DNA from 3 places in the Fictibacillus nanhaiensis genome. Region 3 is predicted to be linked to each of the others. Evidence: riboswitches for the same ligand, from Rfam matches in the RefSeq annotation. Region 3 holds a riboswitch; each other region holds the start of a gene.
The links. A riboswitch is a leader RNA that binds a small molecule or an ion and turns the genes downstream of it on or off. The one in region 3 is predicted to bind thiamine pyrophosphate.
Positions count from the first base shown of each region.

Region 1 (10,104 bases), 360 kb from region 3:
ATAGCAGCATTCAGAAAAAAGACAACAGGTGGTGAGAAACATGCTTAAACCTTTAACAGAGAAACAAACAAAACCAAATATCAAACCTTCTATCTTCTCTTTAGAACTTCATGAGTTAGAAGCGTGGCTTACAGATATAAGAGAACCAAAGTTCAGAGGAAAACAGATCTTTGAATGGCTGTATAAAAAACGTGTGTCTTCTTTTGAGGAGATGACGAACCTTCCTTTAGGTCTTCGTGAGAAGCTTGAGAAAGATTTTTATATCAAACCATTAAAAGAAGTTGTGCGTCAAGAGTCTTCAGATGGCACGATTAAATTCTTATTTGAGCTACAAGACGGCTATTCGATTGAAACGGTTCTCATGAGACATGAATATGGAAATAGTATTTGTGTGACTACTCAAGTAGGATGCCGTTTAGGTTGCACGTTCTGCGCTTCTACATTAGGTGGGCTGAAACGTAATCTTCTAGCTGGTGAGATCGTGGCTCAAGTTCTGCAAGTTCAGCGTGCACTTGATGAAACAGAAGAAAGAGTTAGTTCAGTAGTTGTTATGGGAATAGGTGAGCCTTTCGATAACTATGAAGGACTCATGTCGTTCCTGAAAATAATCAATCACGATCAAGGCCTTAATATCGGAGCTCGACACATTACGATCTCAACGAGTGGTGTAGTGCCATACATCTATAAGTTTGCGGACGAAGGGATGCAGATCAATTTTGCGATCTCCTTGCATGCACCGAACACAGAGACGAGAAGCCGATTGATGCCAGTAAACAGAATGTATCCGTTGAACGAATTGATGGATTCTATTCGTTATTACATTAAAAAGACAGGACGTCGTGTGACGTTTGAATATGGATTGTTCGGGAAAGTTAACGATTCCGTAGAACATGCGAACGAGTTAGCCGATCTGATCAAAGATATTAAGTGTCACGTAAATCTTATTCCTGTAAACTATGTACCAGAAAGAGACTATGTCCGAACACCAAAGACACAAATTTTTAAGTTCTTAGAGACGTTAACCTCCAGAGGCATTAATGCCACCATCAGAAGAGAACAAGGACATGACATTGATGCTGCATGCGGTCAGCTGCGTGCGAAGGAACGTAAAGAAGAGACGAGGTGACGGGAAAATGCAAATTGCCTTTCAAACAGACGTTGGAATGGTAAGGAAGCATAATGAAGACAGCGGGGAAGTGTTCACAAAGGGTGAACACTTTCTTGCAGTTATCGCAGATGGTATGGGTGGACATAAAGCAGGCGATATCGCGAGCCAAGAAGCCCTGAAAGTGATGAAAGAAGCATGGTCTCAATTTGAAGAAGATATGGAAAACGTGAAAGAATGGATTCAGAATGTTTTAAAAGACACGAATAAACATATCTTTGATTTTTCTCAGGAAAATCCTGAAACGAGAGGTATGGGCACTACAGTTGTGGCTGCTTTAGGTACCAATAAAGAAGTTACAGTCGCTCATATCGGTGACAGCCGATGCTATCTGTATTCGAATGGTGAGTTGAAACGAGTAACGGATGATCACTCACTTGTCCAAGAATTAGTGAAATCTGGTCAGATAACAGAAGATGAGGCAGAGATTCATCCAAGACGAAACATGATCATGAAAGCTGTAGGTACTGATGAAACCGTAGAAGCTGAGTTTAATACGATCACTTGGCAGTACGGTGACTATCTTTTGCTTTGTTCTGACGGTCTATCAGATAAAGTATCGTCTAAACGGATTCAAGAAGTATTTCAAGATCCTTTGGAATCTGTTACTGAGAAGGTAGAACGATTGATCACTTGGGCAAAAGATGCCGGTGGAGAAGATAACATTACTGCTATCCTTATACAGAATAGTTCTGACACAGAGATAAAAGGGGAAGCAATAACATGATAGGAAAAAGAGTCAGTGGCCGCTACAAGCTTTTAGAAGTTATTGGTGACGGCGGAATGGCCATCGTTTATCGAGCAAAAGATTTAATCTTAGATAGAGATGTAGCAGTAAAAGTTCTACGTTCAGAGTTTAATAAAGACGAAGATTTCATCAGACGATTTAAAAGAGAAGCTGAATCAGCAACAAGTCTTAACCATCCAAACATTGTGAGCATCTATGATGTTGGAGAAGATGAAGAGATCTATTTTATCGTGATGGAGTATGTGCAGGGTAAAACACTAAAGCAATACATAAAAGAACACGGAAAAATATCAGTAGAAGAATCTTTGCACATAATGAAGCAGATCGTTTCAGGGATGGCGGTCGCTCATGATCATGGAATCATACATCGCGATATCAAACCGCATAATATATTAATTACAGATAACGGAACCGCTAAGTTAACAGACTTTGGAATCGCGCTCGCCATCACTTCAGCTACGATCACGCATACAAACTCTATACTGGGTTCTGTTCATTACTTTTCACCTGAACAAGCAAGAGGAGGTATCGCGAACGCAAAATCGGATATCTACTCTTTTGGAGCTGTACTTTACGAAATGGTTACAGGAAGAGTGCCTTTCGTAGGAGATTCACCGGTTTCTGTTGCGTTAAAGCATCTACAAGAAAACGTGATCGAACCGCGTAGGTTGAATCCTGAAATCCCGCAAAGTGTAGAGAACATCGTATTAAAATCGTTGGCAAAAAATCCTTTGAAAAGATACGACAGTGCTGATGAATTGTTGAGCGATATGAATTCAGCGCTAGATCCAGACCGTATGTATGAACAAAAGTGGAACGAAGAAAGCGAGGAAGACGAAAAAACGAAGTATATTCCTCCTATCGTCGCACCACCTGTCGAGACACCAGTAAAGAAAGTGGAAGCTGAAGGAGAAGAAGTAAAAGAAAAAAAGCCTGAGAAACCTAAGAAAAAACGAAACTGGTGGCTTATTTTACTTCTCTCACTTCTTTTATTAGGCGGAGCTGGAATTGCTGCTTTTACGATGATGCCTTCAATCTTTTATGTTGAAGAAGTCAGTGTTCCAGATGTAGCGGGAGAAGAATATGTCGATGCTTTCGATAGCTTGAGAGCAGAAGGTCTGGAAGTGAAACGGCAGGAAGTATTTGATCCCGAGATTGAAGAAGGCCTTGTAGTAAGACAAGACCCATCTCCTGGAACAAAGGTGAAGCAGGAGGCAATCGTCACTTTATTCGTATCAAAAGGACCTGAAAAAGAAAATATGCCTGATGTAGAAGGGTATAATATAGAAGATGCGAAAGAACGTTTGAAAGAAGATGGCTTCTCACAGATCAATATCAACTATGAAGAATCGGACTCTGAACCTGAAGGTACCGTACTCGAACAAAGTCCTGATCGCGATGAAAAAGTAACACCTGCAGAAACAGAAGTTACGCTAACGGTCAGTTCTGGGACACCAACGGTTCAAGTTGAGAACTTGATCGGTGCATCTGAACAAGATGTAAAAACGTTTGCTGACAATGCTGGACTGACAGTTGAATTTTCAAAAGAGTTCTCTGATACCGTTGAAAAAGGCAGAGTTATCTCGCAAAACCCATCTCCTTTCAGGCAAGTTGAAAAAGGGGCTACGATTTCTGTTGTACTTTCAGATGGACCAGAGTCAGTAGAAGAAGAACCACCACCGGCTGAAGAGGAACCACCTGCTGAAGACCGAACGGTTACAAAAGATATTGAAGTTAAGGTAGATAAGAAGGACAAAAGAGAACCAGTTACAGTTAGGATCGTATATTCGGACAAGAATGCATCGAATGAAGTGTTTGTTGAAGAACAGATTACGGACAAAAAGAAATACAAATTGCCTCTAACGATTGGTGAAGGAGGTTCTGCTTCTTACGTTGTATATGTCAATGGACAAGAAGAGGAATCCGAGACGATCAATTATGATGATGTAAAGAGTGCTAGTGGACGAATGAGTAGAGATGATCAGGAAGGGGACGATGGTGATTAAGCATGCCTGAAGGAAGAATTGTTAAAGCGCTCGCCGGCTTTTATTACGTTAAGGAAAACGGGAAATCCGAAGTTTTTCAATGCAGAGGAAGAGGGAACTTTCGCAAAAAGAAAGTAAACCCATTGGTAGGGGACTGGGTAGAATACGAGTCAAGCAACATTACAGATGGTTACATTCTTGATGTGAAGGAACGCAGAAACGAATTAGTTCGGCCTCCTATCGCAAACGTAGACCAAGCCATTCTTGTTTTTTCGGCTACCGAACCGGATTTTAGCACGCTTTTGTTAGACCGTTTTCTCGTTCATATTGAAGCGAACGACATCTTGCCTGTAATCTGTATCTCAAAGATGGATCTAGTACAGAAACCGGATGAGATGAAAGAGATCAACCATTACATTGAGACGTACAAAACTTTAGGTTATGAAGTTATTCCAACTTCGACCAAAACTGATGATAGCCTTGAGATGTTCTATCCGCTTTTCAAAGACAAAGTAACCGTCTTTGCAGGGCAGTCTGGGGTAGGTAAATCTTCACTTTTAAATGCGATCAATCCAGAACTTATGCTCGAAACAAATGAGATCTCGAGCCATCTAGGTCGAGGGAAGCATACAACTCGTCATGTGGAACTCATTCTTTTCGGTAATGGCTTGGTTGCTGACACTCCTGGATTTAGTTCGTTAGACTTTTTAAACATTGAAGCTGAAGACTTGTCCATGTACTTTCCTGAGATGAACGAGCTTCGTGGCGATTGCAAGTTCAGGGGCTGCTCACATACGTCAGAACCAAAGTGTGCGGTTAAAAAGGGTGTAGAGGACGGAGTCGTTCCAACCTTCCGCTATGACCATTATGTTAGTTTTTTACAAGAAATTAAAGATCAAAAACGGAGGTACTGATGATTAAAATTGCTCCTTCCATTCTTTCGGCTGACTTTTCAAGGTTAGGCGATGATATAAAAGCTGTTGAAGAAGCAGGTGCAGACTATATTCATGTTGATGTGATGGATGGTCATTTTGTCCCGAACATCACGATTGGACCGCTTGTCGTTCAAGCGATACGACCTGTTACGAAACTTCCTTTAGATGTACATCTCATGATAGAAAATCCTGATCATTACATTGAAGAATTTGCAAAAGCGGGTGCTGATATTATTTCGGTACATGTAGAAGCATCACGGCATCTTCATCGAACGATTCAACTCATTAAACAACTGGGTGTAAAAGCGGGTGTAGTAATAAATCCAGCTACTCCAGTCGACTCGATCAAACATATATTGCAAGATGTTGACCTTGTGTTGTTGATGACTGTAAATCCTGGTTTTGGTGGACAAGCGTTCATTGAGAGCGTAGTGACTAAGATTAAAGAAGTTTCCGATCTAGTAAAAACACAAGGATTGAACGTTGAGATCGAAGTTGACGGTGGCGTGAATCCAAAAACAGCTCGTCTTTGTGTCGAAGCAGGTGCAAATGTATTAGTTGCTGGTTCTGCCATTTACGGGAAGCAAGATTTAAAGGGTGCAATAGAAGCCATTCGTGGTGTATAATTGGAAAAGAAAATAAAATAAGCAACCACAGGGGGAGTCCTTTAAAGGGCTGAGAGGGGAGTGTTCTCCCGACCCTTTGAACCTGAAGCTGGATCATACCTGCGTAGGGATGTGGAGTCGTATGACTTTTTTGAATGTATATCTAAAAAGCAACCGAGCTCACATGCCGGTTGCTTTTTTTGTTTTCTGTCAAAGGAAGAATATAGGGGGTATTTTGAATGAAAACAAACAACATTTCATTGCTAACAGAAATCGCTATTATGTCTGCATTATCGTTGATCTTAGGTTTGATTAAGTTTGCAGGTCCTTGGCCACAAGGTGGTTCTGTTTCGTTAGAGATGGTTCCGATCTTTTTAATGGCGTTTAGAAGAGGACTGAAAGCAGGAGTCCTTACAGGATTGGCTGTTGGGCTCTTACAGCTACTTGTGAATCCTTATGTGATCCACCCCGCTCAGATGATTCTAGACTATCCTTTAGCGTTTGCTTTAGCAGGTGTTGCGGGGGCATTCGCACCATCTATCTCTCAAAGTGCAAGCAAGAGAACGTTCTTGATGGTTACAGGAATCTTCGTAGGGTGCTTGTTAAGAACCATCTCTCACGTTTTTTCAGGGGTTATCTTTTTTAGCGATTTAGCAGAAGAGATGAACGTATGGATTTATTCGTTCTTATACAACGGATCATTCATGGTTGTTATTTTTGCGATTACGGCGCTAGTTGTTATTCTATTAACGAATACAGCACCGAAACTACTACATGCCGCACGTAATGGTCATCACCAAGCAGCATGAAGATAAGCATCGTCGCAGGTGGTCCTGAATATCTGATTCCTGATCTAAAGCACTACGATCTCAAAAGGGATCACATTTGGATCGGAGTCGACAGAGGAACGCTCTTTCTGTTGAAAAATGACATCTTCCCACAGCATGCATTTGGCGATTTTGATTCTATTTCTGATGATGAGAGAAAAAGTATTCTAGACTCATCCATAATAGTGAATCAATATCGATCAGAAAAAGATGCTACAGACATGGAGCTCGCACTAGAGTGGGCGTTGAAACAGAACCCAGAACAAATACTCATATTCGGTGCGACTGGTGGAAGGTTAGATCATGAATTGATGAACATCCAATTATTATATCGATCTCTGAGAGTACGTACAGACGTTAAAATTATTGATAACAGGAATGAAATCTCTCTCCATTTACCGGGATGTTATGATATTGAGCAGGATCATAGATATTCATACATCTCATTTCTGGCTCAAAGTGAAGAAGTGACAGGCATAACTTTAGTGGGATTTAAATATCCGTTAGAACAAGCTAAGCTTCAGGCTGGATCATCATTATGTGTTTCCAATGAGCTTGTAAATAAAAGTGGTACTTATTCTTTTGACTCCGGCATAATATTGATGGTAAAGAGCCGTGATTAAAAAATCACGGAATACAGGCCCCCAATGCACCTTTTTATAAAAAGGGGAATAAAGTATTTATGTTTAGCTCTTATCATTTTTTATGGGCCTGGAGGAGGGGTAAGATGAAATTTTATACCATTAAACTTCCTAAATTCTTGGGAGGCTTCGTACGTGCCGTCTTAGGTTCTTTCAAAAAAGGATAACAAACAAAAAAAGCGCTTGTGCGCTTTTTTTGTTTGTTTTGTAGTGGTTCTATGTAAGTGGTTGATTTCCGCTCCAGGTTGCTCGCTTTCCATGGGGCGAACGGTGAGCCTCCTGTCTAGTTGCAGTGACTAGCCCCTCGAGGTCAAAAGTTAAACGGTCTGTGATGAGCAAAGTGCGCCGTCCTCGCCCATTTACCTTTTGCTTGTCGAGGCTGAACGAGTCACTTGCACTTTTCGGACTGCCGCTTTGCGCCATTAGGAGTTTCTACCTGACCGCTTCAAGGTTGTCTCTCTGCTCCTGCGTCTACAAGTTTATGCTAACGAAGTGAATTCCTCGTCGCATGCCTTGCGAGAAGCACCTCATGTTGCAGGCAGGCAACCTTACGCTCCAATCAACTTGCCTAAGATGAGAAAAAGAAAATACCAAAAAAGCAAAAATCATTTAGAAAGAGTCTTTTAAGAGTAAATAATTTTTAGATTGGATGATTTACTGTCCAGTTTAAAGAAAATACTGTCCGCTTTCAGCTTTTTACTGTCCAGTTTGGAATAAATACTGTCCACTTGAATCTATTATTAGTTATCAAAGCGCTTTTTGGACAAAGAAAAAAACAGCAGCGGCTGCTGCTGTTTTTATTTATACACGTTCAACTTTGCCAGATTTAAGGGCACGAGCAGATACGTATACGCGTTTAGGCTTTCCGTCCACAAGAATACGAACCTTTTGGACGTTAGCTCCCCAGCTTTTCTTTGATTTGTTCATTGCGTGAGAACGCTTGTTACCAGTTTTAGGTCCTTTTCCAGTAATAAAACATTTACGAGCCATGTAGGTGAACCTCCTTTACAGCAAAAAAGCTTTGCATCAATTCAATCGTATGTTAAATACTAAATAATATTAGCATGACTTCAGAAGCAATGCAACATATTCGTAAAAGGTTTTCAAGTAAATTTCCTTGACAATACTATTTACATAGTGTGAAATGTAGTAGTCCTTTCAAAATACGCTGATATATAGTAAAATATTTGTTAGCCATTTAACAAATTAAAGGGGGATGTAAGCATGTCCATTGAAATGAAAACAACCTATGGTCAAATTGATATTTCTAATGAAGTAATTGCAACTATCGCCGGTGGAGCCGCAATTGATTGTTACGGAATTGTTGGCATGGCATCAAGGAAGCAATTAAAGGATGGAATAACTGAGCTTTTAGGACGTGAAAATTTCTCCCGAGGGATCGTTGTTCGACAAGAAGAAGATGAAGTACATATTGATATGTACATCATCGTTAGTTATGGAACAAAGATTTCTGAAGTGGCTCATAACGTTCAGAACAAAGTGAAATATACCCTGGATCAAATGCTTGGTTTGGCGGTTGACTCAGTCAATATCTACGTTCAGGGTGTCAGGGTGACAACCCCTTAGTTAGGAGGAAGTTTTGTGTCTTTAAAAGTATTAGATGGAAAAAAGTTTTCAAAAATGGTACTCGAGGGTGCTTCAAACTTAACAAGAAACGCAGCAATGGTCGACGCACTTAATGTTTTCCCTGTACCAGATGGTGATACAGGAACGAACATGAATCTAACGATTACTTCTGGTGCAAAAGAAGTAGAAAAAAATACTTCTAATCAAATTGGCGCTGTTGCCAGTGCTTTTGCAAAGGGTTTACTTATGGGAGCACGCGGAAACTCTGGTGTTATCCTTTCACAATTGTTTAGAGGATTCTCTAAATCAATCGAAGGAAAAGAGACGATCAACGCTGCTGAATTTGCCAATGCATTTGATAAAGGTGTAGAAACGGCATATAAAGCTGTTATGAAACCAGTAGAAGGTACGATTTTAACTGTAGCTAAAGATGCTGCAAGAAAAGCAGTTAAAGAAGCTAAAAAATCAGACGACATCCTATACATTATGAAAGAGCTTGTTAAAGAATCGAAAGCTTCCTTAAACCGCACGCCAGATCTACTTCCAGTGCTGAAAGAAGTAGGTGTTGTTGATTCGGGTGGACAAGGGTTAGTCACTGTTTACGAAGGGTTTTTAGCTGTACTAGAAGGCAAAGAGCTGCCAAAAGTATCTGTTAACGCTCCATCGATGGGTGAACTTGTTAACGCTGAGCATCATAAAGCACAGATGCACATGAAGACGGAAGATATCCATTTCGGGTATTGTACAGAGTTCATGGTAAGGTTCGAAGACAAAAAGATCAAAAACAATCCATTCGATGAGATCAATTTCCGTAATGAGTTAAGTCAACATGGTGATTCCTTATTAGTTGTTGCTGATGAAGACGTCGTGAAGGTTCACATCCATACGGAACAACCGGGTAACATGCTAACACTTGCACATCGTTATGGTAGCTTGATCAACATCAAGATTGAAAACATGCGTGAGCAGCACTCAGCGATTTTAGAGAGTGAGAACGAAGTGATTCCTTCATACTCACAATCTACAGCAGAGAAAAAGAAAGAATATGGCATCGTTACAGTTGCGATGGGTGAAGGAATCGAAGAGATGTTTTCATCAATGGGAGCATCAGTGATCCAAGGTGGACAAACGATGAACCCAAGTACTGAAGATATCGTAAAAGCGATTGCTGAAGTTAACGCTGAGAAAGTGTTCATCCTTCCGAACAACAGTAATATCATCATGGCATCTGAACAAGCTGCAAGTGTTGTTGATGAAGAGGTTGTAATCATCCGCACAAAAACAGTGCCACAAGGTATCGCTTCTATATTAGCTTTCAATCCTTCAGCTGATATGTCAGAGAATGAAAAGAAGATGAACGAAGCGATTACTTCTGTTAAGTCAGGCCAAGTTACTTATGCAGTTCGTGATACATCGATTGATGGTGTTGAAATTGCAAAAGGTGATTTTATGGGAATATCTGAAGGGAAGATTCTAACTTCTAAGACAGACAAACAAGAAGTTACGAAAGAACTTCTCTCCAACATGCTTGATGAAGATTCAGAGATCGTTACGATCATCTACGGTGAAGATAGCTCTGAAGAAGAAGCACAAGAGCTTGCTGAATTTATT
Region 1 is NZ_JBHUPF010000006.1:2,359,546-2,369,649, reverse strand. Features, by position in the region: gene rsmB (16S rRNA (cytosine(967)-C(5))-methyltransferase RsmB) at 1-48, shown strand, start outside; gene rlmN (dual-specificity RNA methyltransferase RlmN) at 41-1,126, shown strand; gene ACFS5O_RS15730 (Stp1/IreP family PP2C-type Ser/Thr phosphatase) at 1,134-1,892, shown strand; gene pknB (Stk1 family PASTA domain-containing Ser/Thr kinase) at 1,889-3,919, shown strand; gene rsgA (ribosome small subunit-dependent GTPase A) at 3,922-4,812, shown strand; gene rpe (ribulose-phosphate 3-epimerase) at 4,812-5,459, shown strand; TPP riboswitch at 5,480-5,586, shown strand; gene thiT (energy-coupled thiamine transporter ThiT) at 5,678-6,247, shown strand; gene ACFS5O_RS15705 (thiamine diphosphokinase) at 6,244-6,888, shown strand; gene spoVM (stage V sporulation protein SpoVM) at 6,993-7,073, shown strand; gene rpmB (50S ribosomal protein L28) at 7,708-7,896, opposite strand; gene ACFS5O_RS15690 (Asp23/Gls24 family envelope stress response protein) at 8,131-8,493, shown strand; gene ACFS5O_RS15685 (DAK2 domain-containing protein) at 8,509-10,104, shown strand, end outside.
Region 1: it holds a riboswitch for thiamine pyrophosphate, as region 3 does, so the genes downstream of both, thiT (energy-coupled thiamine transporter ThiT) here and thiD (bifunctional hydroxymethylpyrimidine kinase/phosphomethylpyrimidine kinase) in region 3, are expected to answer to the same signal.

Region 2 (10,104 bases), 650 kb from region 3:
TGTGATTGTAATTAGTGGTTATGATGGAGGAACAGGTGCTTCACCGAAAACAAGTATTAAACATACTGGTCTTCCTTGGGAGTTAGGACTTGCTGAAACGCACCAAACGTTGATGCTTAATGGACTTCGTGAACGTGTAACACTTGAGACAGACGGAAAGCTGATGACAGGTAAGGATATTGTGCTTGCAGCATTGTTAGGTGCAGAAGAATACGGCTTTGCAACAGCACCACTTGTTGTATTAGGATGCGTCATGATGCGTGCTTGCCATCTTGATACCTGTCCTGTTGGTGTAGCGACACAGAATCCTGAATTACGGAAAAAATATATGGGTGATCCTGAACACGTAGTAAACTACATGAGATTTGTAGCTGAAGAAATTCGTGAAATTATGGCTGAACTTGGCTTCCGTACGATGGAGGAAATGGTCGGGCGTACTGATGTATTAAAAGTGGGAGATCGTGCAAAAAAACACTGGAAAGCGAAGCATCTCGACTTATCAAAACTCCTTTATCAAGCAGGAGGTATTCGTACGAAACAGATTTCTCAAAATCATAAGATCGATCAATCCCTTGATATGAATCACATACTACCTGATCTCCAGACAGCATTAGAAACGAAGAAATCTGTTTCACTCAACTTACCGATCAAAAACACGAATCGTGTAGCCGGTACGATTGCTGGTAGTGAAATTACAAAACGATTCGGTGAAGAAGGTCTTTCAGAAGATACTGTTACTCTTAACTTTACTGGATCTGCTGGTCAAAGCTTTGGAGCATTCGTGCCACGTGGCATGACGCTTTATCTGAACGGAGACAGCAATGATTATTTTGGTAAAGGATTGTCTGGCGGAAAATTAATTGTTGCACCACCTAAATCAGCAGAGTATTTAGCTGATGACAATGTTATCCTAGGAAACGTTGCTTTTTATGGAGCTACAAGTGGTGATGCATATATTAATGGATTGGCTGGTGAAAGATTCGCGGTTAGAAACAGTGGAGCTAACATTGTTGTTGAAGGAATCGGAGATCATGGTTGTGAATATATGACTGGTGGTCGAGTAGTTGTCTTAGGAGATGTTGGAAAGAACTTTGGAGCAGGTATGAGTGGAGGCATTGCCTACATCTACACGCATCAGCCACTTTTATTGAAGCAGTTATGTAACAAAGAAGGTATTGAGTTTGAGCGATTAATCGATTCTGAAGAAACAGAAACAGTCAAGCAGATGGTCATTCAACATTTTTCATACACTCAAAGTAAAAAAGCTGCAGCTATTTTACAAAATTGGAAATTACAACATTCGCATTTTGTGAAAGTCATTCCATCTGACTATAAGGAAATGATCAAGAAAATAGAAGAAGAGAAAAAAGCAGGTTATTCAGAAGATGAAGCGATCATGAATGCTTTTGAAGCTGGATCAAGCTCAGCGAAAGCAAGCGGCAGACCTGGACCAACAAAATTAATTCTGAAATAAAATGAGATGAGGGGAGAGATGTTAAATGGGAAAACCAACAGGATTTTTGGAGTACCCAAGAGAAGAAACGATAGAGAGAAAGCCTCTCCAGCGTCTTAAAGATTGGAAAGAATATACGGAAAAACAACCTGAAGATATGTTGAAAAGGCAAGGCGCTAGATGTATGGATTGCGGAACACCTTTTTGTCATATCGGTATAGAGATTAATGGGGCTGCGTCTGGCTGTCCCATTAACAACCTGATTCCAGAGTGGAACGACCTTGTCTACAGAGGAAAATGGAAAGAAGCTCTGGACCGTCTATTAAAAACAAACAATTTTCCTGAATTCACAGGTCGTGTTTGTCCCGCTCCTTGTGAAGGCTCATGTACAGTTGAGTTAGCTGGCCCTGCTGTTACGATAAAGAACATTGAAAAAGCAATCATTGATAAAGGTTTTGAAAATGGCTGGATTCAACCTAGAATTCCAGATAAAAGAACAGGAAAAAAGATCGCTATCGTTGGATCAGGACCAGCTGGGCTTGCAGCTGCAGATCAGCTGAACCAAGCGGGTCATTCTGTTACCGTTTATGAAAGAGCAAATAGAGCTGGCGGATTGTTAACCTATGGAATTCCTAACATGAAGTTAGATAAGGATGTAGTGGAAAGACGGATCAAATTATTAAGACAAGAGGGCATTGATTTTATCCTTAACACAGAGGTAGGAAAAGATATTACTTCTGAAGAACTGAAAAATCATTTCGACTCCATTATTCTTTGTACAGGAGCACAAAAACAAAGAGATTTGACTCTTCCTGGAAGAGAAGCAGAAGGTGTTCATTTTGCTATGAACTATCTCACTCAAGCTACGAAAAGATTATTAAATATTGAAGTTTCAGAGCCATTCATTGATGCAGAAGGTAAACATGTCATCGTAATCGGTGGTGGTGACACGGGTGCTGACTGCGTGGCAACAGCTCTTAGACAAAAGTGCAAGAGTGTCGTCCAATTTGGAAAACATCCTAAACTTCCTGAAGTACGTAGTGAAGCTAACATGTGGCCGGAGCAACCTAATATTTTTACAATGGACTATGCTTATGAGGAAGCGACAGCTCAATACGGTCAAGATCCTAGGGAGTATTCTGTTCAAACAAAGAAACTCGTATCAGATCAAGACGGTCGTCTGAGAGAACTTCATACGGTTCAAATGCAACGTACGTCAGATGATGCTGGAAATTTGGTTTTTAAAGAAATTCCTGGATCCGAACAGATTTGGCCAGCAGACCTTGTTTTCATCGCTATTGGCTTTGAGGGCGCAGAACTGCCAGTCTTAAAAGAATTTGGAGTTGAGATCAAAAACAACAAAGTTGATGCTAAACATGGTGATTATCGGACAAATATAGATGGCGTATTTGCTGCAGGTGACTCTAGACGTGGTCAGAGTTTAATCGTTTGGGCGATTCAAGAAGGGCGTGATTGTGCACGTCAAGTTGACCTATCGTTGATGGGTAGTACGGTTTTGCCTTAATACTTTTTTCCATGCTACAATAAACTCCAAAAGCCATAAGCTTTTTATCTATGATAAAATAAGGTTTAGGCAAAAAACAATTCTTTTATTTATAAGGAGTAGACGCATGGAAAAAGTACTTATTTTTGGACACAAAAATCCAGATACTGACACGATTACATCAGCGCTTGTTTATGCTGACTTAAAATCTAAATTAGGACAAAATGTAGAAGCCATTCGCCTAGGTGAGATTAATGGTGAAACACAATATGCATTAGATTATTTTAATGCAGAGCTTCCTAGACTTGTTGAACATGTCTCTGCTGAAACAAACGCAGTAATCTTAGTTGATCATAATGAACGTCAACAAAGCGCAAATGACATTGATAAAGTAAGAGTGTTAGAAGTTATTGATCACCATCGTATCGCAAACTTCGAAACGAGCGATCCTTTGTATTATCGTGCGGAGCCTGTTGGCTGTACGGCTACAATCTTGAACAAGATATACAAAGAGAAAGGTGTTCAAGTTGAGAAAAATATTGCAGGACTTATGCTCTCTGCTATTATTTCTGACTCTTTGTTATTCAAATCACCTACTTGTACAGAAGAGGATGTTGCTGCAGCACGCGAACTTGCTGAAATTGCAGGAGTAGATGCTGAAAAGTACGGTTTAGAAATGCTAAAAGCTGGAGCAGACTTAAGTGATAAATCGGTAGAAGAGTTGATTTCACTTGATGCTAAAGAATTTAACATCGGTGAAAGTAAAATTGAAGTTGCTCAAGTGAATACGGTGGATGCTAGCGATGTAATGAAACATCAAGAAGAATTAGAATCAGCCATTACTAAAGTGATTGCTGATAAAGGGCTAGACCTATTCATGTTTGTTGTAACGGATATTTTAACAAATGATTCAACAGCTTTAGCTCTTGGTAAGAAATCACAATCTGTTGAAGAAGCTTATAACGTTAAATTAGAAAACAATACAGCCGTTCTTAAAGGTGTTGTTTCTCGAAAAAAACAAATTGTACCTGTATTAACAGAAGCAATGAGTAAGTAGTATAAGTGCTAAAAGGGTAAAACCAAACACGAAGGTTTTACCCTTTTATTGTGCCATCCACTATTCGTGCTTCTTTAAAAACAGTATTGACAATCTAAAAGAGACTGCTATCATTTAAGTCAGAAACCAACTACATAAAAACGAACCACTAGGGGTGCCTTTTATAAGGCTGAGATCAAAGTGAAACTTTGAGACTCTTAGAACCTGATCTGGATTATACCAGCGTAGGGAAGTGGTGTTGCGGAGTATATATTCCTATGTTGAATTCTCCATATACAACCACTTTCTTAGCTGAAAGTGGTTTTTTTGTTGGATAAAACAAGGAGGATTCATATGAACACATTTACTGATATCTTGCGAGAAAGAGCGGCTTCTATTTGGGAAGCGAACCTTCAACATCCATTTGTTAGAGGAATTGCAGAAGGTGACCTTTCTTTAGAATGCTTCCGGTATTATGTTTTACAAGATTCGTATTACCTATCTCATTTTGCAAGAATTCAGGCGATGGGAGCAGCAAGAGCAGAGGATTTGTATACGACTTCTAGGATGGCGGTACATGCACAAGGTACAAATGACGCTGAGTTAGGACTTCATGAGACGTTTATGAAACAGCTGGGGGTGACAGAGAAAGAACTGACAAGTTTTGAGCCCGCTCCAACTGCTTATCATTATACATCTCACCTTTACCGAGTAGCAGAGTCTGGAAGCTTAGGAGAAATCATTGCTGCCATTCTACCATGTTATTGGATCTATCAAGAAATAGGTGAAACGTTTAAAGGAGCAAAACCACAAGAGCCGATCTATCAGGAGTGGATCGCTGCATATGGCGGTGAATGGTTCTCAGAACTGGTAAACGAACAGATCGATAGATTGAATCAATTGGCTGAAAACGCAAGCGACCAGGAAAAAAGCAAAATGATTCAACATTTCTTAATTAGTTGTCAGTATGAGTATTCCTTTTGGGAGATGGCTTATACGTTAGAAAAATGGCCGATTCCATTCAGCCTAGCGACAACAACGACCGGGAGTGAAGCGTAGCATGCAAAGAGGTTTAAAGTTAACAGATATTCTTATCACCATTGTAATCTCGATCGCATTTGGCATCTTGTATAAAATATGGGGGCCGCTCTACTATGCGGTTAAACCATTTGGTCTTCACATCGATCAGTTGATATACGGAATGTGGTTCATGGCAGCAACAGTTGCGTTCTTAATCATTCGAAAGCCTGGAGTTGCTCTTTTGGCTGAAATTGCTGCTTCTTCAGGAGAATTTTTAATGGGTTCTGAATTTGGACTTGAAGTATTACTATACGGAATCATTCAAGGATTGTTTGCAGAGTTGATCCTTTTCGCATTTCGTTATAAACGAGTTGACCTTTTTGTCATCTCGCTTGCTGCGTTAAGTTCATGTGCAGGATCTTTAATCATGGACTTTTACAAAGGATATATTGGTGATCTTTCAACATGGAACCTAACTTTATTTATCGTATTTAGAGTAATCAGTTCTATATTGTTTACAGGGGTGTTTGCCGTTTCTATCGTAAAAGCTTTAGAAGCTACAGGTGTAACAAATTTAGTGCGAGCCTCTTCCAAAAAAGATCACGAAGCATTAGATCAATAACTGAGGTGGTTTGATGACAATCATAACATCTGTAAAAAATCTAAGATTGAAATTTCCAGGTGAGACAGAAATGCTGTTTAAAGATTTGAGTCTATCTTTTCATTCAGGTGAAAAAGTACTTCTTCTAGGCACATCTGGTTGTGGTAAATCCACACTCTTACAAGTTCTCTCTGGACTCGTTCCACATACCATTGACATACCCATGAAGTGTGAGGAGATACAGATTCCTGATCGATGGGGCTTTGTATTTCAAGATCCGGATACTCAATTTTGTATGCCTTTCGTTGATGAAGAGTTAGCATTTGTTCTTGAGAACCTTCAGGTGCCTCGAGAGGAGATGACAAGTAGGATTCGTTCATTATTAGAAGAGGTTGGCCTTGAACTCGATGACATCCATACACCGATTCAACATCTATCAGGTGGGATGAAGCAACGATTAGCCATCGCATCTGTATTAGCACTGAAACCAGATGTTGTATTTTTAGACGAACCTACCGCTTTTATTGATGAGAAGGGAACTGAACAGATTTGGGAAACGGTAAAAAGAGTCTGGAAAGATAAAACGTTAATTATCGTAGAACATAAAATAGAGAAAATCCTGGATTTCGCGGATCGTCTTATTGTATTTACACCAGGCGGAGAAGTCCTTGCTGACGGAGATACTTCGACGGTTTTTTCTCTTCATAAGGAAAAGATTAAGAAGTACGGAATTTGGTACCCTGGTGCATGGGATGAATATAAACGAATACCGACCGTTGATAATAAGTTTGAACTGAGGAACACCATGAAGTTGAAAAATTTCAAAGGGTATCGAAGCAAGGAAAATAAGATAGTAGTTGATGACATAATGGTTCATTCAGGAGAATGGATCACGATCATGGGTGAAAACGGAGCAGGAAAGAGTTCATTATTGTTAGCTTTGATGCAGCTTATTAAAACATCAGGAAACTATTATTTAAATGATGTGCATGTTAAAAAAACGAAAGACATCTTTGGGCTGGTTTACCTCGTATTTCAGAATCCTGAATACCAGTTCTTAACGCATTCTGTTTACGACGAAATAACATATGGTCTTCAAAAACATCAGGAAGAAGGAGTAAAAGAAATACTAACTTCTCTTGAGTTGACGAACAAAATGAATCAACATCCTTATAACCTATCTGTCGGTCAAAAACGACGTCTGAGTGTGGCAACAGCCTTTTTGCAAAAACCATCTATCTTACTTCTTGATGAACCAACTTTTGGACAAGACTCAGTAAACACGTTTAAACTTTTAGAATGGTTAGAACGAGAACGGCAAAAAGGGACGATTATACTTATGGTTACCCATGATCGCCATATTATGGAACAGTTTGCCACTCGATTATGGGAAGTTCAGAACGGTGAAATTGTAACGGATCATCAACTCAAAGAAGAGAAGGAGCTTCTCGATGAATTCATTGTTTGATGCCAAACACACATGGTTACACAGCATAAATCCTTCTCTAAAACTAGTAACGATATTGAGCTTATTCATAGTTGCGATCAATATTCACTTCCTGGATTTAATGGTTGGTTTTTTATGCGTGATCTTGCTATTGTTTATATTTGCTACAGGGTACTCATATAAACAATTATTTATACTGTCTCTGCCTTTTGTGCTTATCTTTCTTTCAACTTCTTCTTCCATGATTTTATTCGGAAAAGGAGAAACGATTCTTTACAAGTGGGCATATATACAAGTGTCGGAAGAGAGTTTAATACGGGGGATTCATTTAGGATTTAGAGCTTTGTCATTTGCTATGCTTGGCTTGCTATTTGCTTTAACCACCAAACCAGTCAAACTGTTTTATTCTCTCATGCAACAGTTCAGACTATCGCCTAAGTTTGCTTATAGTTTTATGGCAGCCATCCGATTAATTCCAATCATGGTAGAAGAATATCAAATGATTATCAATGCTCAAAGAGTTAGAGGAGTAGAACAGAAGAACAACTTTTTAAAAAGAATGAAGAGGCTTGCGATCCCTTTATTATCACAGAGTATTCGCAGAGCTTATCGCATTGCGGTTTCAATGGAAGCTAAGCGATTTCAATCCGATAAAAAAAGAACGTACTATTATAAAGTTGGCTTTTCAAGAAACGATCTGTTTTTTATCAGTTATTTTTTGCTCATGTTAGGTCTTATCTATATTCTTTCTATTCATGACCCCTTTCTTCCCAGTACGGATGTTAGATACTTACCGGAATAAGAGACTGAACGTAACCGTTTCAGACTCTTATTCTGATAAAGTTATGTTATCCTTGTGTTTAATGAGCTGGATATAGTTACCTACTTTTATTTTCATATATATAGCATGAGGTACTTGTAATTTCTGCCTATCCTCAAAGAATATAGTATATTGTGGTTGTGATATAAGTGAACTTCCCATACTTATTACTTTTTCACTTCTTTCTTTTTTTATAACATAACCTTGAAATTCGTCACTTTTAAATTCATCTTTTATATAACCAGACCACGCAAAGAACAGTAGAAATCCCGCAATAAATGTGCAAAATATCGAACTTACTTTTTGCATTTTATTCACCTCTGTTTTTAAATAGAAAGAAAAAAGAGAAAAATTGAAGGATTTGCTTGAGATTGATCTAATAATTACTGTGACAATAAGATCAAACCTACCCTTTTTTCATCACCTTGTCATGCCATGAAGTAAATAATAATAAGGCAATGATCGAACCGATTAAAGCAAAAGACATGTCCCATTGTGCATCCCAAATATCTCCTTGTGAACCTACAAAATCTTTCGTTTCACGCTTTGCTATCTTTCCCGCAATCCATTCAACAATTTCATAAAGGGCGGCAATTCCTAACGTTATACTTATGGCAATGAATTGTACCCATTTTCCAATGTGTAAAGGTGTTCTTACGAGAAGGATTTCTCGGATAACAATTGCCAACAAGCCTTTCATAAAGTGACCAAATCGATCATAGTGATTGCGACTTAAATTATATTGTTGTTGTAGCCAATCAAATAGTGGTACGTCATCATATGTGTAATGTCCGCCTATAAACGTCAGGATCGTTAGCAAAGCAATGATGCAATACGAAAGAGTCGTGAATCTTAATCGTTTATATAAGAAGAGTATAAAAATCAGGGCTACAAGAGATGGAGCTACCTCCAATATCCATATGGGGTAATGTGCTGGTTGAATCAGTGACCATAAAAAAAATAAGGAAACGATGATTAATAATAACAGATGGATTTTATTTATTTTCAAAGGCAATCCCTCACAATCTAACAGTAGTATTGATATTAAGTTAGAAATGTATTCTTTTCTGTGTATTTCACCATCTATGGGAGGATGTGATTAATCATGCCTAAAAAAATTGCAGTGGCCATTCTTCATGGTATTGGAAATCAAAGTGAAAATTTTTCTGATTTATTTATTGAGATGCTGACAAAAAGGTTTTCTCAACAGATAAAACCGTTTTACGCAACTCCCGAAGAAGAACTAGTGATTCAACCTATTTATTGGGGAAGTGTATTTAATGAAAAGGAATCACTATTATGGAAAAAACTAAATATAGAAGATAACTTAGATTTTAAGCAGTTAAGACAGTTTGTCATCCACTTTTTTGGGGATGCAATCGCTTATCAGCCAGTAGTTAATCATAATCCGAATTATATAAAGGTTCATGAGGTTTATGCGAAAGGACTACGTAAATTAAGTGAACATGCGGGGGAAGATGCACCACTCATCGTAATTGCACATAGTTTGGGTACCGTTATTTCGAGTAATTATTTTTATGATCTACAGTTCATTTCTGAAAAAATCGCTGAAGATGTATTGCAAAATATGCAGAAGACTCCGCTAGAAAAAGGAGAGACTCTAACAAGCTTTTACTCATTAGGAAGTCCTTTAGCTTTGTGGAGTCTTAGATATGCGGATTTTGATAAGCCGATATTAGTTCCATCACCACATCTACAGAATCATTATCCAGAACTAAATGGTAAATGGGTAAATATATATGATAAAGACGACGTTTTCGGTTATCCATTAAAAACAATCAATGACTCTTATAATCAAGCGATTGCTGAGGATAAAGAAATCAACAGCGGGAACTTTATAAGCAGTACTACACCACTTTCACATAATCATTACTTTAAAACGAATGAAATCATTCATGACATAGGTGACAATCTAGCGGAGATATGGAAACATTTGAATTTAGCGCCTGAGCGAAAATAACAGTTCTTACCGTATCTGGACACTTCTTTCAAAACACACTAGACACATAAAAACAAACATCCCATCATTCAGTAATGGGATGTTTTTGTTTTTAATAAAGTGAAGTATTATTCGTTTTTTGAGATTTCTTTATTCATTTGTGAGCGCAAAACCCATTTTAAGAATGGAGGTACAGCAAAAAAGATAAAAAGAATACGGAAAAGTTGATAGCCTGTAATCATCGTAACATCCTCTTCTAACTC
Region 2 is NZ_JBHUPF010000006.1:2,069,390-2,079,493, reverse strand. Features, by position in the region: gene gltB (glutamate synthase large subunit) at 1-1,474, shown strand, start outside; gene ACFS5O_RS14300 (glutamate synthase subunit beta) at 1,500-2,978, shown strand; gene ACFS5O_RS14295 (manganese-dependent inorganic pyrophosphatase) at 3,085-4,014, shown strand; TPP riboswitch at 4,155-4,262, shown strand; gene tenA (thiaminase II) at 4,348-5,052, shown strand; gene ACFS5O_RS14285 (ECF transporter S component) at 5,054-5,635, shown strand; gene ACFS5O_RS14280 (ABC transporter ATP-binding protein) at 5,649-7,082, shown strand; gene ACFS5O_RS14275 (energy-coupling factor transporter transmembrane component T family protein) at 7,066-7,863, shown strand; gene ACFS5O_RS14270 (hypothetical protein) at 7,891-8,190, opposite strand; gene ACFS5O_RS14265 (DUF2238 domain-containing protein) at 8,288-8,890, opposite strand; gene ACFS5O_RS14260 (chemotaxis protein) at 8,987-9,862, shown strand; gene ACFS5O_RS14255 (AbrB family transcriptional regulator) at 9,970-10,104, opposite strand, start outside.
Region 2: it holds a riboswitch for thiamine pyrophosphate, as region 3 does, so the genes downstream of both, tenA (thiaminase II) here and thiD (bifunctional hydroxymethylpyrimidine kinase/phosphomethylpyrimidine kinase) in region 3, are expected to answer to the same signal.

Region 3 (10,104 bases):
CAAGAAGAACAAAGGAATAACCGCCCACAGTCCTACGTGTGGAAGAAGGAGAGCGAGTGGAGCTGTACCCACCATCGACCAAAAGATCATGTTCCGTTTTCCTAACCGGTCTGCGATCGGTCCTCCAAAGAATGTTCCAAGTACACCGGAGGCCATAAAAACAAATAAATAAACTTGAGCTTGTCTGATCGTTAACCCATAATCATCGATCAAATAAAATTGATAATAGTTTCCGATTCCAGAAAAGTACCATGAACGAGCAAACACTAAAAAGACAAGTAATGCCATCGCACCAACAACTTGTTTTTTTCGTTTTCTATCGATCTTCTTCTTTTCCCCAGTTTGCTTTTGAACACGTGGAAAATGCACGAGTTGTCTAGCATACCAGCCTGAAACATAAAACAATACAAAAATAGCGATAGCCGCTAGCGAAGTAAACCATACAGCTCCAAACTGTCCGAGAGGCACGAAGACGAGTGCCGTCATCACAGGAGCAAGAGAACTGCCCGTATTCCCTCCAACTTGATAGATGGATTGAGCTAACCCTCGACGGTTTCCAGCTGCCATATATGCGACTCTAGACCCCTCAGGATGGAACACAGCAGAGCCTAAACCGATTCCGATAACTGAAAGGATGATCAGGTAAAAAGAATCTGCAAATGCAATCCCAAGCATACCGATTAAACTCGCCATCATACCTACCGGAAGTATGTAAGGTGATGTCGTTCTATCCGTATACCAACCGATCACTGGCTGCATGATAGAAGATGTAATGTTTAAAGTAAAGGCGATCCATCCAAGTTGAGTAAAAGAAAGATTCATTGATTTCTCTAATATCGGAAAGATAGCCGGAATAACAGCCTGCATAGAGTCATTTAATAAATGGACAAAACTTATGGCGAAAAGAATTGAATAGATCGTTTTTTGTTGTTGGATAGAAGTATCTGTTATCTTACCTGTTGGAGCTGACATGCCTCATTCCTTCTTTCGTTTATCATTACAAGCTCATACACACTTTTCATCTATGTAACTTACAATAGATTACCATATTTCACTTTAAAGAAACGAGATGGCATTCGTTCGGTGTTCAAAATGACGCAAACACCCGTGGAGAAAACGTAAAACAACACGGGAAATAAATAGTTTGGGGACTGACCCCTATAAACACCATAAGCACATAAGAAAGCCAGCCGTTAAAAAACGGCTGGCCTCCTCGCACTTCTCTCTTGTCTTCTATTAGATCTTCTCGATCACTTTATCAATGATCCCGTATTTTAATGCTTCTTCTGCAGACATGAAATAATCACGATCTGTGTCTTTTTCAACTTTCTCGATCGGCTGGCCCGAACGGTCAGAGATGATTTTATTCAGCAACTCACGAGTTTGCAAGATGCGTTTCGCGTGTATCGCCATATCTGATGCCTGCCCTTGTGTTCCTCCTAAAGGCTGGTGGATCATCACTTCTGCATTCGGTAGCGCGTATCGTTTACCTTTTGCACCCGCTACCATGAGGACAGCTCCCATAGACGCTGCCATGCCGATACAGATCGTTGAAACATCTGGTTTAATGAATTGCATCGTGTCGTAGATCGCGAGCCCTGCCGTAACAGAACCTCCTGGTGAGTTGATATAGATGGAGATATCTTTATCCGGATCTTCTGCTGCCAAGAAGAGTAACTGAGCAACGATAGAATTCGCTACGTTATCATCGATCGCACTTCCAAGCATGATGATTCGATCTTTTAACAAACGTGAATAAATATCATAAGAACGCTCTCCACGGTTTGTAGACTCTACTACCATAGGGATTAGATTCATCTGTTTTTCCTCCTCGTTAGGCTGCAATTGCCATTGGGTTTGTATTGGTTTTTGGTGAAACATGTATTTTTCCAAATCCTGATGTGATAAAAATAATCTTAGCTGGCTCCTCCACCGTTTCTGTTTCTTGAACCTGTACTTCCGTTTTCATAGGAATGATGTTTGTATCCTCATTTGTCGATTCAGGATTGATTGGGAAAACAGTACCTTTGCTCTTCTTATTCACGTTGGCCGCCTCCTTCAGGTTTTGGGTACATCGCCATCGAAACGTGATACACTCTCGCATTCTCTTTGTTCGGTCTGTGGTGTTTTTGTATGAGAGTGGTGAGCATATCTGCATATTCCTGCAAAAAAGCATTGCGGTGATCCCTGTCAGAAAGGGCAAGTTCCATTTCCATTACAGCGCTGGGTATCTCTTCTTCCTCCGATTGCTCCATTAAAGAAATCGCATCTCGCTTGATCTTCTCTGTAAGGGATAATACATGAGCAAGAGCGGTTTGATCCTGAAGCTTTTTGACGGTGTCAGCAGATAGACCTAGTGAATCTGACAATAAAAAAGATCGGCCGGCACTTACATATAGAACTTCTACAAGGTTTCGAACATTCCTTGTACCTGCGCGTACCACAAGCCCCACTTTTTCCAGTGCTTTAAGATGATAATTAATTTTTTGAGCGGAATCGTTCATTCTTTTTGATAGCTCCGTCGCAGAACGCGGCTCTTTTAACAGACTTATGAGTTCAGATCTTACTGGATGTAAAAGTGCAGCTGCTTGTTCTGGTTCTGTGACAATAAACGTCTCTGGCATGCTTTGATCCCTCTTCACTCTCATCACCTCACTTTACGATAGTGTATGGCCTCCACGTAAAAATATAACTTTACGTAAAATTATTTTATTACGTTAAACATCATTTTGTCAAAGATTTGAAAAAAATATACGTTTGCCTAAAAATAAAAAACAGACTGATTGTCAGTTCAGCCTGCTTTAGCTCATTATTCAGTTTATACGAACGGTACGATTCCAAGAATAAAAAAGACCATAGCCATCCCTGTGTTCAACCAAAACTCGGTTTTTTGATTGAAAATTTTCCGTTCAACCGCACGAAAGATAAAGATCACCATTAAGATGGAAAATAACAGGGTGGGATTTTCCCATGTCTTTCCGTTATAAATAGCAAGAAGTAATCCAAAAAACATAAGCACCATCTCTGTATACACCCAGGGTTTTGGACGTTTTTTCATCATATCGGCCCCCCAATTCACTGGTTGATCGTACAGTGTACGGCGTGAGAGCCTATCCGGTGCATATTTTCACAGAGATTTTTCTTCGTTCGATCCTAGCCAGTTTTTTGCTGCAGCATTTTTATGAAGAATACGGAGAACCACCCATCCGATCACTCCACCCACTAATGAACTGACTAAAAAAGGAGTTATAAAAAAGAATGCACCGGTTTTTGATCCTAAGAAAATAGAAGCAATCGGCACCGCTATAGTCGCTCCTATGATTCCTGTTCCAACCCATTCTCCTATTATTGCGAACGTATATTTTCTTCCTTTTTGATAAAGGTAACCCGCTAAAAATGCACCGATCATTCCTCCTGGAAACGCCAGCAGTGAGCCGATTCCAAATAAGTTACGCAGCAAGCCGATACTAAATGCTACAATTACCGCGGGGATGGGGCCGAACATCACACCAGCCATTACGTTAATCGCGTGCTGAACAGGAAACGCTTTTGCTACTCCAGCAGGAATATAAAACAAATGGGAACAGATTGTCCCGATCGCGACCAACATAGCCATGAGAGTAAGTGTTTGTACAGAAATCTTCATTTACGATTCTCTTTTCGCCGTATAAATAATTTGAAGCAGGTTACTTGAAGCGGAAGAAGGATCAACTGCCCCACTTATCGCAGAAATAATAGCCACACCATCTGCACCCGCTTTAATCACTTCACCGGCGTTTTGGAGCGTAATCCCCCCGATTCCAACAAGTGGAACGTTTATATGATTGCTGCGAAGTTCTAGGATTAAATCTACACCTACAGGTTTCTTCGCATCAGATTTTGTACGCGTTTGATAGATTGGTCCTACACCAATATAGTCTGCCCCGTGTACGATGGCATCCTTTGCCTCAGCAAGGGTATGAGCGGAAACACCTAGAAGTTTGCCTTCTGTTTCTCTACGAATATCTCTTAGATTACCATCTGTTTGGCCAACATGAAGACCATCTGCACCAACAGCTTTCATCAAATCTAGATCATCATTCACGATAAATAGCACATCATGTTTGTGGCAAACTTCCTTTGCACGTTTTGCCATCTCTAACTGTTTCTGACCACTTAATGAGTTAACACCTTTTTCACGAAACTGAAAGGCGGTAATTCCTCCTTGAACCGCTTGCTTCAGAATACGGTAAAATTCTTCTGGGGAATGGCAGTTCATCGTTCCTGCTACAAAATAGAGCGATAAATCTTGTTGTAAGCGTGACATCTCTTGCGTATTCATCGATTCACTCCTTCTTTCAGCACATGATCTTTCCACTGAATGGATTCATGAAATATCTCATGAGTAGATTCTAAACAATAAAGCTGGTCAAGTAGATTTTGTTGAAAGCTTCCAGGTCCCTTGGCCGTTTTCACCGCCTCTTCAGCCGCTTTAGTAAGCATCAAAATGGCGAGAGCCGTTCTTTCTAAAACTGGCAGGTCAACTTTTTCACTTATGAGTTCTTGTTTCTGATTCGCTTGGTAAAGAGCTACCATTGAGGTAGCAAAACATCCAGTACCTGTAACATAGGAAAGCATAGGATCTCCATGAGAAAGCACGATAGCCCTATCGCCATCTGAAATAACGTCCTTACTTCCTGTCATTGCAATAAGACAACCCGTTTGCTTCGCTGCTGCAGATGCAAGCTTGATCAAATCGTCTTCAGAGGTAGCCAATTCACCATCTGCCCCTTTTCCTTCCCATGCACCCTCAGCCAAAAACTGCATCTCAGCAGCGTTTCCGCAAATTGTCAGAATTGTTTGGGGTCTGACCCCCTTAAATTCTGAATATTCTAATAATAGTTTCTTTACAAGTTCTTGCCTGAAAGCTGTTAAGCCTACTCCTACGGGATCGAGGACTACCGGTACTTCTGCAAGCATCGCTTTACGAAGAGCGAGTATCATAGATTCCGCTGTAGCTCCATCCAATGTACCGATGTTCAACACTAACGCATCTGCAGCCCCTACTGCTTCTTCCACTTCTCGTGCATCGTGCACCATCATCGGACTTCCTCCGGCTGAGAGGACACCATTGGCTAGAAAGTTCATTGTCACGTTATTCGTTATATGATGGATGAGTGGCTTTTCTTCTCTAATCTGTGAAACGAACGTTTTCCATTCTTGTATTCTAGTATTGTTCATGTGGAACTCTCCTATATGCAAAATGATTGACCGGTCCATGACCTGAACCAACATCGATTCCGTGTTCGATAGCGGTTTGTATATATTTTTTTGCACTCACTATCGTATTCTCTGTTTTTTTACCAGAAGCAAGCTCTGCCGCTAAAGCCGCTGAAAAGGTACAGCCCGTACCATGTGTATTTTTCGTTTGAATTCGCTTTTCTGTAAGTTCAACCATTTCGATTCCATTAAAGACCAGGTCTGATACATATTCACCATTTCCAAAGTGTCCACCCTTAACTACCACATGATCAGCACCAGCTTCATACAAAACTCTCGCCGCTTCTTCTCTTGCTTCACTGCTGTCTATCTTTATTCCTGTGAGCGCTTCGGCTTCAGGAATGTTAGGTGTGACAATCTTTGCGAGTGGCAGCATATATGTTTTCATCGCCTGAAGTGCATCCTCACCTAACAGGGTAGCCCCTCCTTTTGCAATCATCACTGGATCGACCACGACGTTTTCCCATTGGAACTTCTTTATCATATATGCGGTTCTCTCGATATACTCGCTTGAAAAAAGCATTCCAGTCTTTATCGCATCAGGTGTTAGATCAGCCCCTATTGATGCTAACTGAGCTTCTAAACCTTCTATTGGGACTGGAAATATTCCTTGGACACCTGTCGTATTCTGAGCAGTGACCGCCGTAAGAACCGACATCCCGTACACACCTAATTCCTGAAACGTTTTTAAATCAGCCTGAATGCCAGCACCACCGCCACTGTCTGACCCAGCGATCGTAAGGGCTTTACTTACCTTAATCAGTTTTCCCATATTCATGTACCTCCTAGGATCCTATGCAAAAAAAGCCACCCGCTAATGAGCGGGTGGCTTTACATTTCATATCATATAGGAAACTGTAATAGATCCACACCGCTTCCCTACGCCAGTATGAACTGGATCAGGTTCAAAGGGTCGAAAGCATAACTTTCTCTCAGCTTAAAATAAGCACCCCTAGCGAAATGACAATATTGAGTTAACACAATCCTACTCATACATAAACAAGAATGTCAATATTTTTTAGAGTTGTCGGTTTCAAAAAGTTTAATCCTCTTTAAATACGGGGAAATAATAACTAACACACGATTACAACATAAAAAACATAGAAATTAAACAATTGTAACAAAAAGATGTAACCCAGAAATAGAAATTACAAATCATTAACATTTTTTCCATAAGGTGGTGAAAAAAAGGTACTTTAGAAGCAATAAAGAAATTTTTTCTGAATTTTCAAACAAAATGGTTGTCATTAGGCATCTTGCTCAGTATACTAGTAGAAACCTAGAAACATAAAAGGTTAATTGGATAGGGAGATAATATAAGGAGGGAAACAGGATGAAAGACAAAAACGCTTCTTTTAACAAGAACCAAAATGAGATGGTGCAATACAAACAACAAAAAAGAGACCCATTTGCCTTCAGCCTTATTGCCCAAATGGTACTAGATGAGGCCCTTCACAATTATTACAAAGAGTATTACGAAAGAGAAATCGACATTGCCTTGGATACAAAAGATAAAGAACGATTTATGAGATTAAGCGCAGAGTACAAAGCGTTTCTCAGTTAGTGCTTTTAGGCGGCACAGTCCTTAAAAAGGTGCCGTAAAAGCCAAAACACCCTTTCAGCCAACGGAGGAATCATCCGTGCTGCAGAGGGTGTTTCTGACGTCCCCGCTACTGACAAGTTAAAACGTCTTTTTAAGTCAAAGTTGTCGGTGATTCCGGCTTTTTCTTTTGCTCTTTTTTCCGCTTTAACCACCACACATAAATCACAATGGCTACGATCACCCAGATTGGCGCGAGGCCCAATAAACTCACTACAACAAAAGATATAGCAGACATTAAGAAGTTCATCGTATCCATAAAAAGGACCTTCGTTTTTGCCCATGTATTTAAGCCTTCTGTTTGAAGTTCTTCTGCCTTTAAACGTTTTACTCCAAATTGAATCGTAATTGTAGAATAGTCACTTTGGTTTTTTAAAAAGTTCAAACGTCCTTCTACCTGTTCAATGTCTTCCTGCACTGTAGATAAGTCTTCAGATATGTTTAACAAATCTTCTGTTTTTTGTGCATTCTTCATAAAAGTTTCTAGCCGCTCTCTTACTTGTTGTTTGGCTTTTAAACGTGAAGATAAATCTACGTATTCTTCTGTAACATCTTCCCCGCGAATATTTTCCTGTGGAGTACCTTTACTTAAGGTTCTAATATCAGCTAAGAAAGGGCGAAAACTTTTCATAGGAACACGAACAACCATCATACCAGTTTGATAATCTTTCTCTCCTGTACTGGTATTCGATTCAACCAGATATCCGCCCAAAGTCTCTACTTTTTTCCGAACGGATTCCATCGAAGTTTGTAATGTATCCACTGTAATCTCTATATCAGCGTGATAGATCACTTTTCTTTCGTTCTTCATTTGTAACTCTTCTTTGCCTTTTTCTGATTCAGCACTCTGACTTTCTTCTGTAGAGGTGTCCATTTTTTCTTCTGACTTGCTGCCACTATCTCGGTCTACAGCTTTATCACTTTTTGAACTGCTGTCACTGCTGCATGCACTTAATAAAAGCACAACAATAAATACCCATAATTTCCATCTCTTCCACATAACGTAATTCCCCCTTTTTTCGCTTAGACGTTTTTTATAAGTAAAAGGTTTCAGTTCCTAAAAAAAACCAACCTATTGAATGATTTTTTCTGCGACATTTTTATGATAAAATAGTGTCTGATGATTTGTAGTTTGAAAAAAAACCGATTTATGCTAGTATGTACAGGATAAGTAAGTGGTTTACTGGAGGAATAGCATGTCAATGATAGGAAGAAATGATCCGTGCTATTGTGGCAGCGGAAAAAAATATAAAAAATGTTGCTTACATAAAGAAGAGCAAACACGTGAAGTATCCTTTCATCAAGAAGGACTCATCAAATATGCCCTAGAGAACTATCAACAGGATTTAGCTGCACGTACTTCTAAGTATGTGAAAAAGCACCCGGTTGCTAAAGAGCAAGAACAAACATACGCAAACATTGCGGTTTGTTGGGAGATTTTCTGCTCAGAGATTAAGGATAATAAGACGCCTGTTCAACTTTATGTAGAAAAAGTGAAGGATTCTGTTAAACCAGAAGTAGCGGAAATTCTAGCTGGCTGGACAAAAGCTGCACCATCGCTTTATAAAGTTTTAGAGCAAAAAACTGGATTCATCTTTACCGTACAGGATATTTGGACTGAAGCCGTGTATGATGTAACGATCAATGCTGCTGAAAAGCCAAAAACTGAAAGTGCTTTACTTGGAACACTCGTTTCAAACGGAATCAACCATGAGTTTTATGTTGGATACGTAGAGATGCCGATGACTGAACTTCCGCCGTTAAAAGCAGCGATAGAAAAGATCAAGCCTCAACAAGATCCGAAAGAAACGTTCAAGAACGAATTCCCTGCTGTTCTTCAGCTCGCTTTGATTGATATTAGTGCTGGTGTTCCTCAATCTCAACCAGAGAAGAAGGCAACAGACACTACTTCTACTAAAGTAGAAAAAGCAGCAGAAGCAACAGATTTAAAAGACGAAAAATACAATGCTGTAACTGAACTTGTTAAAGCGAATGCCGAGACAGAAGTTGTAGAAGAAGCAGAAAAGCTTTGGAGTGAGTACGTAACAGAAAGCAAACCTGCAATTCGTAAAGAAGAAATTTACGCGGCTGCCCTTGACTATCTCGTGTCAAAAGATATTAGAGGAATCGCTTCTACTCAAGCAGAAACAGCTAAAAAATATGGTGTTTCACCTGCTAGTCTATCCTCACGATATCGTGAGATGAAAGAATTATTAAGCGTATAAACGTTTTTTCCACTAACCCGCCTGCTGCCTCAGGTGGGTTTTCTATATAAAAAACAAGACCCTCTCTAAAAGGAGTCTTGTCTATGATTACGCTCTAGCCAATAATATACGGGAAGTCCCGCAATTGTTATAAAAATTGCTGTAAAACAATCCAGAGGATCATTGATTATCGTTAAGACTACAATATACAAAGAGCCTAGGATCGCAAAAATAACAAATAGATACGTCCATCTGGAAAAGACTATTGTCACTTTGACATATACATAAATAGAATGTCACTCCTATGAAAAAAAGACAGTTAATCCAGTTTTTTAAAACGTGTTTCTACAGATTGATACAGTTTATAGTTCCTTTCTTCGTAATAACTGTTTGTTTATAAAAGCTTTTTCAATAAGACGATTGAGCTGGCGTTCAAGCTCCTTTTTTTCTTTTACATTTGATTCTTTCCTTATCTTCTTCTTCAGTTCACGAATCATAAGCTTTTCTTCTGATGAAAAATGAGAAGAATGCAGCATCATGTTCACCTCATTTCGAAATTGATTCTCTGAACCACCCTCTGTCTTAAGGATAAGATAATCTGACCACTAGAACATTTGATGTGTCATATAATCTGACACTATTTTATAGGTATTTGCCTTTTTTTAAAAAACACCAAATCTAAGCTTGAGTTCAACTTACTAGGATTAAAGAATGGATCAATAGAAACTGGTGGACCTCTCGTGTTTTTATCTTCAGAAGTCGGAGAGTCTCGCCCTAAAGATGAACGAATGATAAAAAGACCTCCACACCCGAGGTCTTTTTATTGTTTAAGGAAATTATTCTGTTTTTGAAGCTGGCCGCTTATGGCTAAAATCTGAATGAGCAATAACGACAGAAACTCCTTGTTGTTCAATGGCTGACAGATGATCTCTCGATGCATCATCATCTGTAATAACAACATCTACATTCGTAACAGGACCCACTTTTGCAAAAGCGTTAACTCCTATTTTGTAATGAGGAAATACACCAATGACTTTTCGA
Region 3 is NZ_JBHUPF010000006.1:2,722,151-2,732,254, forward strand. Features, by position in the region: gene ACFS5O_RS17550 (MFS transporter) at 1-972, opposite strand, end outside; gene clpP (ATP-dependent Clp endopeptidase proteolytic subunit ClpP) at 1,237-1,881, opposite strand; gene ACFS5O_RS17560 (hypothetical protein) at 1,835-2,044, opposite strand; gene ACFS5O_RS17565 (winged helix-turn-helix domain-containing protein) at 2,037-2,624, opposite strand; gene ACFS5O_RS17570 (hypothetical protein) at 2,819-3,061, opposite strand; gene thiW (energy coupling factor transporter S component ThiW) at 3,128-3,646, opposite strand; gene thiE (thiamine phosphate synthase) at 3,647-4,321, opposite strand; gene thiM (hydroxyethylthiazole kinase) at 4,318-5,220, opposite strand; gene thiD (bifunctional hydroxymethylpyrimidine kinase/phosphomethylpyrimidine kinase) at 5,207-6,031, opposite strand; TPP riboswitch at 6,119-6,223, opposite strand; gene ACFS5O_RS17595 (IDEAL domain-containing protein) at 6,593-6,823, shown strand; gene ACFS5O_RS17600 (DUF4349 domain-containing protein) at 6,954-7,859, opposite strand; gene ACFS5O_RS17605 (YecA family protein) at 8,056-9,084, shown strand; gene ACFS5O_RS17610 (hypothetical protein) at 9,426-9,602, opposite strand; gene ACFS5O_RS17615 (DeoR/GlpR family DNA-binding transcription regulator) at 9,900-10,104, opposite strand, start outside.